One region of the Sporosarcina sp. resist genome, then DNA from elsewhere that is predicted to be linked to it. Evidence: riboswitches for the same ligand, from Rfam matches in the RefSeq annotation. Region 1 holds a riboswitch; the other holds the start of a gene.
The links. Region 1 has a riboswitch for FMN ahead of ribD (bifunctional diaminohydroxyphosphoribosylaminopyrimidine deaminase/5-amino-6-(5-phosphoribosylamino)uracil reductase RibD). Riboswitches for the same ligand answer to the same signal wherever they lie in the genome.
Positions count from the first base shown of each region.

Region 1 (6,770 bases):
TAGCGAATTCACCAAGTGCAACAAAGTCACCTTCGTTCTCTCGGTCTTCGTCGTCAACGACAATAATTGCTTTTCCTTTTTTTAGTTCTTCAATTGCTTTTTCTACGGTAGAGTACATCTGCTTTGCCCCCTTAACTGAGGAATCCACTGGCGATAAGGGTATCCATTGTTAAACCGCCAGTTGGATTCTCTTTGTCTGTAGTTATTAGCCGTTCTATATATTTCGCGAGCATATCGCATTCTACGTTCACTCGATCCCCAGCCCGTTTTCGGCCGATGATTGAGTCACCTTGCGTGACTGGAATTAATGAGATGATAAAACCAATACTCGTCACACCAAATACAGTAAGTGATGTTCCATCCACAGTTACTGAACCTTTTGGGATAAAATACTTCAATAATTTAGTTGCGATACTGATTTCCATATAGATTGCATTTTCTTTTTGTCTAACCGAAACAATTTCGCCAGTGCCATCGACATGTCCACTGACTATATGTCCGCCGAAACGACCATTCGCCGCCATCGCACGTTCTAAGTTAACTGGACTTCCCGTACGCAATGCTTGAAGCGTTGTCGCTTTAACAGTTTCAGGCATGACATCAGCTGTAAAATGATTGCTCGAGAAATCTGATACCGTCAAACAGACACCATTCACCGCCAGACTATCGCCTTTTTTAACATCGCTAAGCACTTTGCTACAACGGATTGATAGTTGCAAAGAATTCGCCGCTGGCCTAACCGCTGAAACTGTTCCTACTTCTTCAATAATCCCAGTAAACAACTGCTGTCAATCCTCCTTCAGAAACCTGGCATGAAAGCTGAAATCGTCTCCTTTTTGTCGCACATCTAAAAAACGCAGGGATTCGCTTTCTGCCATTAGGTTCCAAGTATCATTCATGAACAATGAAGAACCGTTGTCGAATAATTTCGAAGCCATATACAAATACAGTTCATCTGCGAGACCTTCATTGATGAAATTGGAATGAACTTTGCTACCGCTTTCAACGAACAACGTCATGATTTCTTTATCAGCAAAACGTTTTAAAACTTCATTCAAAAAAGATACGTTTTCTGAAATCCTTTTAATTGAAACTAAAGGATGTTCAAAAAAAGTAGTTTCAGAATGTGTTGAATCGAGTGTAAAAATAACTGTTTCTACAGCGCGGTCTGTAACAACATTCGCTGATTTGGCGTCCTGAGATGCCGGTCTAAATTAATTCGAATTGGGTTCTTTCCACCATGGGGCAAACGGGTGGTGAGGAAAGGGTTATCGTGAAGTACGGTTTGTACGTCTACCAAAATAGCATCATGGGTATGGCGGAGGTGATGGACATCGGTTCGTGATGCAGCCGAAGTAATCCATTTGCTGTCCCCGTTCTGCGTTGAAAGTCTACCGTTAAGAGTTGCGGTGGCTTTCAAGGTAACGTATGGTTTCCCGTATCTGATGAAATGAAAAAATGCTTGGTTTAACTGCTCTGCCTCTTCCTGTAAAATGCCGGTAATGACTTCAATCCCAGCAACTTTAAGAAGCCCGATTCCCGCTCCATTGACGGAGGGATTCGGATCGATAGACTCAACAAAAACACTTTGAATTCCAGATGAAATAATGAGATCTGTACACGGAGCTGTTTTCCCAGTATGGGCACACGGTTCCAGTGTCACGTATAGATCCGCACCAATAGAATTCGCACCTGCCATTGCCGGCGCATGCACTTCAGCATGAGCTGTCCCAATTTCCAAGTGCGCACCAGTCCCTAAAATCCGGCCGTCTTTCACACAAACAGCACCAACAAGTAGATTTGGCGAGGTTTGTCCTTGTGCACTACGCGCCAGTTCAAGAGCAAGTCTCATATAATGTTGAGGGTCCATTGGCATTCCCCCTTTCGTTTTTTGAAAGGGCAGAGCCTGCAAGCACAGCACGTATATCCAAACAACTTCTCCCATCCAGACTATAACTGTCGGTGCCGGAATTTCACCAGCTCCACCGCCTTCCAAGCAAGGAAGGACGGGTCACGGACTGACGAGCTATGCTCGATCACCGCCGGTAAGGAATTTCACCTTGCCCCGAAGAGTTTGTTTATACGTGCCGACTTAAAGTTATCATACTGCTGCCATAAAATCAAAAAAGACTCAGTCTGATTGAACAGAGCTGAGTCTTCTATATATGATGAAATAAGAATACCATTGCATTTGCAACATATAATAAAACCGAGAAACCGCTGCATATTACAGCGTTCTTCCGGGTTCATTATCCTATTGCTCGCGTTTAAATAACACTGACATTCTATTACTTATTTCTTCAAGTCTTCAATTGAATCGATGTCCATATACTTCGGTACCACTAGACCGACTTTGACACCTTCCATATTGACGCCAAGTTCTTCGAATTTACCTTCGAATTTATCAGCATATGTTTTATGTGTTAATGGCATCCAAGCTGCAAGCGATGCGTCTGCACTACCGTCAGCAACTGCAGTCCATAATGGACCTGCTTCAACTTGTGTTAATGTCACTTTATAACCCATATCTTCTAAAACAATTTTCATGACGTTATGACTAGCGATTTCACTGTCCCATGCAACGTAAGCAAGTTTGATCTTGTCGCCGTCAACTTTTTCAACGCCTTCTGTCCATACAGCCACTTTTTCTTCATTTGCTTCAACCCATTTTTGTGCTGCCGCGTCTTCTTTTTCACCTTCTTGAATAGCTACCATTATTTCTCCCATATCCTCTTCAGTCCAGTTGAACTTCGATAAGATTTGGTGCGCTTCTGGCAGATCTTCTGCTAATCCGATTCTTCCGATTGTACGGATCTGCTCTTCCCCACCGTACACACCTTTTGGATCTTCAAGATATTTCAAATCGTATTTCGCAAATTTCCAATGCGGTGTCCAACCTGTAACGATAATCGGTTGCTCTTTGTCATAAGCTTTTTTCAGTGAAGCTGTCATTGCCGCACTTGAACCTGTTGTTAGATCCCAATCTGTAAGGTCATATTCTGTAAGTACTTTTTCAGTAGCTTCCATGATACCTGCACCTGGATCGATACCTGTAATCTTATAGTCTACTGATTCACCAACTGTTTTCGTGGAGTCTCCGTCTGCTTCATTCTTGTCACTGCCACATGCAGCAAGTCCTACTGCAAGCAGAGCAACCGCTCCAAGTCCTAATACTTTTTTTGTTAATTTCATAGTTTAGTTCCCCCTTGTTTTTTCTTTCCTGCGTGTTGCGTGATGCGATCTAAAATGATGGCTACGATAACGATGGACAATCCGGTTTCAAAACCAACACCCGTTTTCAGTTGTGTAACAGCTCGATAAACTTCTTCACCAAGCCCTGGCGCACCAACCATCGATGCAATAACGACCATCGATAGGGAAAGCATAATACTTTGGTTGACACCCGCCATAATTGTAGGTTTTGCAAGCGGAATTTGTACTTTGCTCAATCTCTGCCAAGTAGTAGAACCAAATGCTTCTGTCGCTTCGATTAAATCTTTCGGAACTTGTTCTATTCCAAGCATTGTCAAACGAATTGTTGGCGGCATTGAGAAGATAACAGATGCCACAACACCTGGGACGACCCCGATGTTAAAGAAGAATATAGCTGGCAATAAATAAACGAAAGCCGGCATGGTTTGCATCAAATCCAATAAGGGATTGATGATTTTTCTTGCTGTCGCTTGTTGTGATCCCCAGATACCGACTGGAATTCCGATTATCAGTGCGAAGAATACAGAGGTGAGTACGAGCGCTAGCATTTGCAGCATCGGGTACCAATAACCCAAGTAATCGATGAACAGCAAGCCGAACAATGTAAATATGGCAATGCGGCGAGTAGATACGAACCACGCAAGCAAGGCAAATAGCACGGCAAGTAAAATAGATGGCACGATATCGAGCAATTCCACTGATCCTTCAACTATTCCTTTGAGAAAATCTGAAATCCCGTCAAACACTGTACCGAAAGTTAGTACGAGCCAATCGACTCCATTGTCAATCCACTCCGCAAATGGCAAACGAGGTAAATATTTATCCATTTATCTTCGCCTCCGTATCCGTATGTTCATCGGAATCGAAAGTTCCGTTATTATTGATAAACTGATTATCACCTGATAATGCACCAATCAATGCACCACGAATAATAATTCCCTGTAGCTTGTTATTTTCATCAACGACTGCAACCGGAATAACCGCTGTCGATACGATATCGAACAGATCGATTAGCACGGTATCCAGAAGAATCATCGGAAGGTCGGTAATCATTATTTCTTCAAGTGTCTTCCCTGTTTCAATAGCCAAACTCGCATCTTGGGCCGTGACCGCACCTAAAAGACGCTTTGCTTTATCGACAACGTAAATTGAAGATATCCCAAGTTGTTTCATCATTCGAAGAGCTACTCTCGCTCCACGGTCGATTTGAACCGTCTCTGCTTTTTTCATAATATGTCCCGCTGTCAATACTTTAGAAAGATCCACATCTTCAACAAAGCGTTCTACATATTCATTCGACGGACTCATCAATATCTCTTCGGGCGTACCCACTTGAACAATTTCCCCGTCTTTCATCAATGCAATGCGGTCGCCTATACGAAGTGCCTCATCTAAGTCATGCGTAATGAAAATAATTGTTTTCCCCATATCATTATGAAGTTGCAATAATTCGTCTTGCATATCTTTGCGGATTAACGGATCAAGCGCACTGAATGCTTCGTCCATCAGCAAAATATCTGGTCCATTAGCTAGCGCTCTCGCTAAACCAACACGCTGTTGCATGCCTCCGCTCAGCTGGCTAGGGAATTGATCTTCATATCCTGCAAGTCCGACTAGTCCTAAGGATTCTTTCGCTTTGACTTGACGTTCTGCCTTCGCTACTCCTTGGATTTCTAAGCCATATTCCGCGTTTTCAAGAATCGTCTTGTGGGGAAAGAGTGCGAAGTTTTGAAATACCATTCCAATTTTCTTACGCCTTACATTACGAAGTTGTTCTTTATTCATCCCAACGATGTCCTCACCGTCTAGCAGGATATTGCCCATTGTTGGGTCAATCAGCCTGTTCAGTAATCTAACAAGCGTTGATTTTCCGCTACCTGACAATCCCATAATGACAAATATTTCACCTTCGTACACATCGAATGATGCATTTTTCACCCCGACTGTTGCGCCGGTGGCTTTCAAAATCTCACCTTTTGTTTTTCCTTCATTTAGAAGCTGGGAAGCCCGCTTCGCATTTTTACCGAAAATCTTTGTGGTGTTTATCACTTGGATTTTCTTACTGGCAATCTGTTCACTCATACATACACTCCTTATATTTTCAAAACTGACGAATGTCTTCTAGTATAGCTGTCTTTTTTTTGCATTACAACCGTTTTCTCAATTTAAATGGTTTGTACAGAAAAAACTGTACGAACTTTTATTGCTACGAATTGCTTTTTAAGATAGGATATAATACGCTATAAGAAATGAGCTGGATCGGTTAATAAATGCCGGTTATAGTGGAGGGAAGACGTTGTATGAACGGTAATGAAAAACTTGAAAAAGCTCGTGAGCGGATTATTGAATCCATCGCACAAAATATACATCTTTATGGTCTTACACCTTCTGCTGGAAGACAGTATGGCACGATGTTTTTTCATAATGAGCCGTTAACATTGGATGACATGACAGAAGAACTCGGGATGAGCAAAACGAGCATGAGCACATCTGTCAGAGCACTATCCGATTTGAAGTTAGTGGAACGTGCTTGGAAAAGAGGGGTCCGAAAAGACCTTTATCAAGTGAAGGATGATTGGTATCAAAGCTTTATCGACCTATTTTCAATAAAGTGGAGAAGATCTGTTTCCTTTCATTCAGCTGCAATAAGAAGATCTTTGGCTGAACTGGAAGGACTTGTGAACGATCCCGCGATAGATGATGAATTGAGAGAAGAAGTAACTATAGATATTGAAAAATTACTATACCTACGAGATTATTACGATTGGCTTGATCGTCTTGTTGATGCTTTTGAAGATCATGATATTTTTAATCTCGTGCCAATTAAAAAGCCTGAACAGGATACGCCCAATAAGTGAACATAAGAAAAGCGGAAGGCGCCTTGGTAGACATGAAAAAGACGGCCAGTAAATAACTTGATCACACTATGGGCGCGCTACGTGTATGATTTATTTTAGATTGCTTTGGATTGAATGACTTCTACCGGGATATCTGAATATGTAGGGATGCGACTTTGTCGCATCCCTACATATTTTTCGGTAATCGTATAGTGGTCCTTCATCCGTCGCGCTCCAAATACATTAGTACACGAAGTGCTAAAGCTTTTTGGGACAAAAGAATAGACGATTGTCTACCTGGATAAAAGCCGCCAAAGATGTAATTTTGGCGGCTGATAATTTCTATATGGTTTTTTCTTATTTATTTTAAAGAAGTGTCACTTTCTATAAGACATCACATGGATAGATGCATAATCTCTGCTAAAAGTAAGCTAGGAACAAATTGTACAGGGTACTAGAGTGCTCGAAATGGTCCAGTCAAAATGGATTTCCCAAGCCTTACTCAACAGTGTTTTATACAAATAAATGGTTAATCAACAGACGTGTCTTCTTAACTGTCTATCACATTTTTTTAATACGATTGTATCCTTTTTCCCCATATGGCTGTAACTCTTCTACCCACTTATCCAACTGCTTCTCAAGGATTTTACTTTTACTAATCCCCTGCCAATCCTTTTCATCTATCGTTTCAAGTATTTCAATTTCAAAATTGTCTTTTCC
Region 1 is NZ_CP060287.1:1,527,625-1,534,394, reverse strand. Features, by position in the region: gene H7992_RS07740 (bifunctional 3,4-dihydroxy-2-butanone-4-phosphate synthase/GTP cyclohydrolase II) at 1-118, opposite strand, end outside; gene ribE (riboflavin synthase) at 132-782, opposite strand; partial or broken gene ribD (bifunctional diaminohydroxyphosphoribosylaminopyrimidine deaminase/5-amino-6-(5-phosphoribosylamino)uracil reductase RibD) at 789-1,852, opposite strand; FMN riboswitch at 1,930-2,077, opposite strand; gene H7992_RS07720 (glycine betaine ABC transporter substrate-binding protein) at 2,293-3,192, opposite strand; gene H7992_RS07715 (ABC transporter permease) at 3,189-4,040, opposite strand; gene H7992_RS07710 (quaternary amine ABC transporter ATP-binding protein) at 4,033-5,295, opposite strand; gene H7992_RS07705 (GbsR/MarR family transcriptional regulator) at 5,514-6,071, shown strand; gene H7992_RS07700 (DUF2087 domain-containing protein) at 6,612-6,770, opposite strand, start outside.

Region 2 (6,770 bases), 1.5 Mb from region 1:
CCGCGTAATAGGTGAAGTCCCGCATAGATTGTTCGTTCACCGTCTATTCTGCCTATGATGGTTAATAGTATTGAAGATAGTTTCATTTTGAATTCCTCCGATTAACAAATGTTTTTTGTTGAAAACTCTTGTCAACATCATTAGAATGAAAGGTGAAGTAAATTGTTTGTACGGAGAAAAGAGGAGAGAAAGACTATGCCTAAATATACAATCGTTGATCAGGATACATGTATAGCGTGTGGTGCGTGTGGAGCTGCTGCCCCGGATATATACGATTATGATGATGAAGGAATTGCTTATGTTATCCTCGATGATAACATGGGAACAGCTGAAGTTCCAGAAGAACTGATGGAAGACCTAGAAGACGCTTTCGATGGCTGCCCAACCGATTCTATCAAAACCGCCGACGCACCATTTGATGGCGATGCACTTAAATACGAAGATTAACTAGGCAATCGCTGTCGATAACAGAAGTCGCTTTAAAACTACGACAACTTGTCGTGCGGGCTTCCAGACAGACGTTACTCTACAATAGTGTTAAAGACTCGTGAGTGGCTCTACCAATTGGCTGAGAGACCACTGTCACGAAGCTAGATAAATCGAACGTGGAAAGGTCGTCCTGGAAAATCCCGGGACGACCTTTTTTTATATTATGAAGTTAATTGGGTACGCTGTTGTGCAATCCATTTTTTCATACTCTTGAAAAGCAGCATGGAAATAATCATTAGCATAATTCCCTTGATCAAGTTAAATGGTAGAACTCCTAAAACAATAAAAGTAGCTAACTCATTCCCTGCCATGGCTGGGAAATTCATGAAATACGTATACATTGGTAAAAACAGTAGGTAATTCAAGACACTCATGCCAATAGCCATCGAGACAGTTCCAGCAATGAGGCCTCCAGCTAGACCAATAGATGTTTTAAATTTATTAAAGATAAAATAAATCGGCATTATGAAAAGCACGCCTGTTGCAAAGTTTGCAATTTCACCAACAGGAACACCTGTCGGGCTACCTGACATGAACCAGTGCATTATATTTTTAAGCAGTTCGACCGTAATACCTGCTACAGGTCCCATCGTCATTATTGCCAAAACCGCTGGAATCTCACTGAAATCAATTTTCAGGAATCCAGGTAGTGCAGGTAATGGGAAGTTAAACTGCATCAAAACAGTTGCAATACTCCCTAACATCGCGATGAGAATCATCTTTCGCAACTTTTTGTTATTCATTTGTTCCTCTCTCCTTTTGCGATTCACTTCAAAAGAGGAAAGGCCGTTCCACCTTGTTTATGTCGACAAAAAATCCCAAAAGCAAATAAGCTCGAGGGATTTGAAAGGTATACTCAAATAGAGAGTAGAAAAGAGACTATTTCTTTCTCTTTTAACCCACATTTAAATAAGCACCTCTTTTTGTAGACAACACAAAAAGATGGCCGCACCTTCACCTTCTCCCATCCAGACTATACTGTCGGCTCCGGAATTACACCGGTATCAGCTGTTAAGCTCGCGGGCTTGGAAAGTGACTTTCCTTTACCGCCGGTCGGGAATTACACCCTGCCCCGAAGATGAATCAATATTTTGTTACAACCTTATTGTATACAAAAAAAAGACCTTTGTAAACAAGGCTGTTTACAAAGGTCTTTCTATTTACTTCAATATAAGTGGAAGTGGATTAGATCCAACCGGTACCGGTAAAGGCTGGCTGAAGTTAAAACCGTTCCATTCTTCTTGAACGACATTTTCGAATTGAAGCTGTTCACCAAAATCAGCTGCTGTCAGGAGCATGCCCTCAATCATTTGCATCGCTTTTTCCGGCTCCATCGCGTCCAAATCCAGTGGTTGTGTGAATTTGATGGTCGTCAATTTGTCATCTGCCTTTACTTCAAAATTTAAAGTACTTGGAATGACTGGCTTGAAAACATCATTCGGCTTCACTTTCATTTGCTGTAATGCCTCGTTCAACGATGGCTGCGGTTGGGAAAAGTTCGATGTAAGAAACTGCTGTCCATCTTGTTGTTCAAACATATAGTAATTCAAATGATTACGACCACTTTTCAAAATCAACGGTGTGCTCGGTTGACCTACTTCAGAGAACATGGTCGCAGTTCCATCCTCGTTCTCAAATCGGACCTCCTGATAACCGTAAAACGTATCTTGTAAAGAGTCGAGATAGACTTCCATCGATCCCGAACCTATGTCATAACCATGACCTTGCGGTAGCTGGTGGATAATTACATGATCCTCTGCGGCTATATTGCCTTTATAAGGATGGTACTCTTGAAAACCCAGTGCACTTTCATCGAGACGACTCGCATACTTTTTGTACAAATCATAACTCGTTGGCTCCAAGAAACCAATATCCTCATTGATTTGACTGTTCGGAATGATAAATGTAACGGCAATGCTTAAAGCTTGATCACCTGCAAGACCTAAATGGAATAGTGTACTATCGGTAACGTCTTCGGAGTAGACAGCAAAATGGTGTGTCCTCCCTGTTTCAGATGCCATCTTAGTAGAAAATCCATCCATTGTGCCCATTTCCGCTTCTTCATCCGTACTCGATTCATTTTCCAAACTCGCACCTCTTGCAGAAGGCTCGGCGTCCTCACTTTGCATCATTTTATTGTCGGTACTTTGATCCTTCATTGACAATTCATTTTCACCAAACATAGAAGGAACCAACAGGCCGATAACAAGCAAAGCAGCAACAGCGACAAGTGCTGGCATCCATTTCTTTGATTTTTTACGGTGAGGCGTATTCAGCCGTTCATCTTGCTTCAGCCGCGCCAGTATTTCCGACATTGGACGATTATCTGATATGTCAGGCACATCACCGAGGAGTTTTTCAATCTTGTTGTCGTTCCAATCTTTGTGGGTCATCTAGTTTCCCCCCTTCTGTCGGAAGAGCATTCAATTTCTTTTGTAATGCTTTGATTGCCCTATGTTGTGTTGTCTTCACTTTGCCTTCTGTCCAGCTAAGAATTTCGGCTGTTTCAGCTATGGAAAGATCTTGGAAATAGCGCATGATGATAACCATTTTCTGATCACCAGTACATGTATTAAGTGCTTGCAGCAGCTCTTGCATCTCTTCACTGAGTGTTACGATTTCTTCCGGCAGGATACCTGTCGATACGAGTTCGCTCTTTTCCCAGTCGAATTTATCGAACAGATGCTTTTTACGAACTGTAATTTTCCTGAAATGGTCGATTGCTACATTTTTAGCAATTGAAAAGAGCCATGTCTTCTCGGAACTTTTCCCCTCAAAACCGGCGTAGGCACGCAGTACCCTCACATAGACTTCATGCATGAGGTCCTCAGCATGGTCACGGTCTCTCGTCAAATAGATAAGAAACTTGAACACATCCTGATGGTACTGTTCGTAAAGCCGATGGAAAACGGAGTCGTCCATGAAATACCCCCGTTCTATCAATTAGTCGTATTTCAAGCTATTAAGTTACATCTTTTTTAAGGGCAATATGCAACTGAAAATCGTTCCTTCAGTGTCGCCTTTTGTTGCAGCGATCTTGCCACCATGTGAGTCGATAATGCTTTTCGCGATGGCGAGTCCAAGACCTGTTCCACCTTTTCCTCTAGTTCTCGCTTTATCTGCTTTGTAAAAACGTTCGAAGATATACGGTAAGTCCTCTTGCGGAATTCCAACACCTGTATCTGTCACTGTTATTTCAATCATATCAACTTGTTTTTGTATTCCAAGTCTAACACTTCCCCCATCAGGTGTATGGCGGATTGCATTGTCTATTAAATTCGTCAATACTTGCTCCATACGGTCTTCATCTACATTTGAAATGAGTACTGTATCTTCCAAGAATTCGAAAGTCAAATCGACATTTGCTTCACGCGCAACTTGCATGAATTTATTGACTATCCGGTCGAGAAAAGGAATCATCGATAGATCGTCTTTGTAAAGTCGCATATGTCCTGATTCCATCCTTGCAAGATCGAGAAGATCCGTCACAAGTCGGCCCATCCTTTTCGATTCATCGTGTATGATCTGTACCATTTCGTCGCGCTCTTCATCACTTGTTATAACTCCATCAATAATGGCTTCACTATACCCCTGCAACATAGATATCGGTGTCCGAAGTTCATGAGATACATTTGCTATGAAGTCGGATCTAAGTTTCTCAAGCTTATGCTGATCTGTCATATCACGTAAGACAGCAACTGCCCCACGAATACTATTTCCGCTATACAACGGGCTAATAGAGATTCCATAAAACTGTCCACCTAATTCTAATTCATCTTCAACTTCCTCAGCGAACGTAATAACATGTTCAAGCATATGAAAAATCGCCGGTGGGATATGATGGTTACCCTCTTGTGCGCCATTTTTAAAATACCAATTCTGCAATAACTGTTCAGCTTGTGGATTACTTAGCAGGATTGTATAATCTCGATTAAATGTAATGACAGCATCAGTCATCGATGTAAGGATGCTTGAAAGCTGCTCTTTATCCTGATTAATAAGTTCAACGTGATATTTAAGCTGTCTACCCATCTGATTGAATGCAGTTGCAAGCTGGCCAATTTCATCATTTTGCATTACAGGCAATCTTGTATCGAAATTCCCTTTCGATAATTCAAATGCCGCCTGCCTCAATCCACGTAAAGGGGAAGTAATTCTTGTTGACAGGAAAAAGGCGAAAAATGTTGTTAAAATAAAGGCAATAAATGCTGATAAGAATACGATACGTGTAGTACTTTCTGTTGTCCTATGGACGGCTTCAAGGCTTTGATAAATGATAACTGAGCTACCGAGTTGCTCTCCTTTTTCAAGTGGATAGGATAGAACAAGGTATTGTTCCATGACATTCTCTTCATTAATCGAAGGTAAGATCATCTCTTTTACAACTTGTTTATTATTCTTTTCAGCTGCATAAAACATGGATTCATAGAGCACTTTATTTTCTATTCTATCCTTGTTCAATCCTTTATGGAATGAATGCGTAACTTCCCCATTGGTATCGACAATCATCGCATTCGTTTCGTCGTCAAGAATGTCATCAATAATCAAGTTCATCGAAGTTTGACTTTCGTGATCATTAACAATTTTCCCGATCGTTGTTGCTTCCCTTCGCAATGATTCCTCAGCCTGTTGTGTATGGAAGTCATCTAGGAATTCAAGGAGCAAGGCCGTAACAATAAATAATACAAAAGAAACGAGAAGCAATATGGTTGCCCATAGCTTCCCGACAATTGAATTCCATATTCTATTCATTAGGAATCTCGAACTTGTAACCGACTCCCCAAACAGTAACAATCATTTTTGCTGCTTGTTCAGAAACGCGGCTCAGCTTTTCACGTAGCCGTTTGACATGCGTATCTACTGTACGGAGATCTCCGAAAAATTCATAATGCCACACTTCTTTTAACAGCTGCTCTCTGTCGAATACTTTGTCAGGCGACTTCGCAAGAAAATAGAGCAATTCGTACTCTTTCGGCGTCAGCCCAACTTCTTCTCCTTCAGCTGTAACCCGGTGTGCATCGTGATCTATCGTTAATTGAGGGAAGACGACCAAGTCCTTCGATGTAGATGATGAAGCGGCACCTGGAAACGTAACAGACCTTCTAAGAATTGCTTTAACCCGCAGAACAACTTCACGCGGACTAAAAGGCTTCACTATGTAATCATCAGCACCCGACTCAAAACCAGTTACTCTGTCTGACTCTTCGCCTTTTGCCGTCAGCATCATGACAGGCGTCATAATTTTCTTTTCTCTTAGTTCTTCTAGCACTTCTAATCCATCTTTTTCAGGCATCATCAAATCGAGTAAAATACAATCATAGTTATTCACAAGCGCTTTTTCGAGTGCATCCGCGCCATCGACAGCCTCTTCGACTTCATACCCTTCACGAGTAAGATACATATTTAACAGACGACGGATTCTTTCCTCGTCGTCTACTACTAACAACGTCACTTTTTCTTCCATAAATGATTACCCCTTTCAACTAGCTACTATCCTCATTGTACAAGTCGTTGTGCAAAAAAGAAACAGAAAAGCCGTAGCGACGTTCTTAAGCGCAACTTCAAAATGGCGAACCGGTGTCTAGTAAGATCAAAAGTGAACACACAACCAAGCATATACTTTCGCCAACCGATCATAATCGACGCATGACCAAGCATATACTCTTGACTACCGATCATAAACCCCACATGAACGAGCATATAACCTTGCAACCAATCATAAACGACACACAAACGAGCATAACCTTGCAACCGATCATAATCGGCGTACGAACGAGCATATAACCTTGCCAACCGATCATAATCGACACACACCCACCATATACCCTTGCCAACCGATCATAATCGACACACACCAAGCATATACCCTTACCAACCGATCATAAACGGCCCCAAGCACTTGACTTGAAACCTCGAAGTTACAACACATTGACATTACCGAATCTTATAATCCCCCTTTATATATGTTGAGCCAATGTATAGCATAAACTAAGCACCGAAGTAGATTTGAAGGGGATTTTTATTTTCACTTATAAAACAAAAAAACTGCCTAGTAGTTAGATAACTACTAGGCAGTTCTCGCTTAAGCGTATGAATGCAACCCTGCGATGATCAAATTCACGGCAATCAGGTTAAACATAATGATGACGAAACCGATAACCGCAAGCCATGCCGATTTTTCGCCATCCCAACCGCGTGATAAACGCACGTGAAGGAATGCAGCATAGAATAACCATGTGATAAGGGCCCATACTTCTTTTGGATCCCATCCCCAGAACCTT
Region 2 is NZ_CP060287.1:3,065,891-3,072,660, forward strand. Features, by position in the region: gene H7992_RS15150 (YpbB family protein) at 1-86, opposite strand, end outside; gene H7992_RS15155 (ferredoxin) at 196-447, shown strand; gene H7992_RS15160 (ECF transporter S component) at 651-1,232, opposite strand; FMN riboswitch at 1,442-1,573, opposite strand; gene H7992_RS15165 (hypothetical protein) at 1,650-2,882, opposite strand; gene sigX (RNA polymerase sigma factor SigX) at 2,848-3,411, opposite strand; gene H7992_RS15175 (ATP-binding protein) at 3,457-5,241, opposite strand; gene H7992_RS15180 (response regulator transcription factor) at 5,234-5,953, opposite strand; gene H7992_RS15185 (hypothetical protein) at 5,986-6,303, opposite strand; gene ccsB (c-type cytochrome biogenesis protein CcsB) at 6,572-6,770, opposite strand, start outside.
Region 2: linked by a shared signal. The riboswitch ahead of H7992_RS15160 (ECF transporter S component) and the one ahead of ribD (bifunctional diaminohydroxyphosphoribosylaminopyrimidine deaminase/5-amino-6-(5-phosphoribosylamino)uracil reductase RibD) in region 1 are both predicted to bind FMN.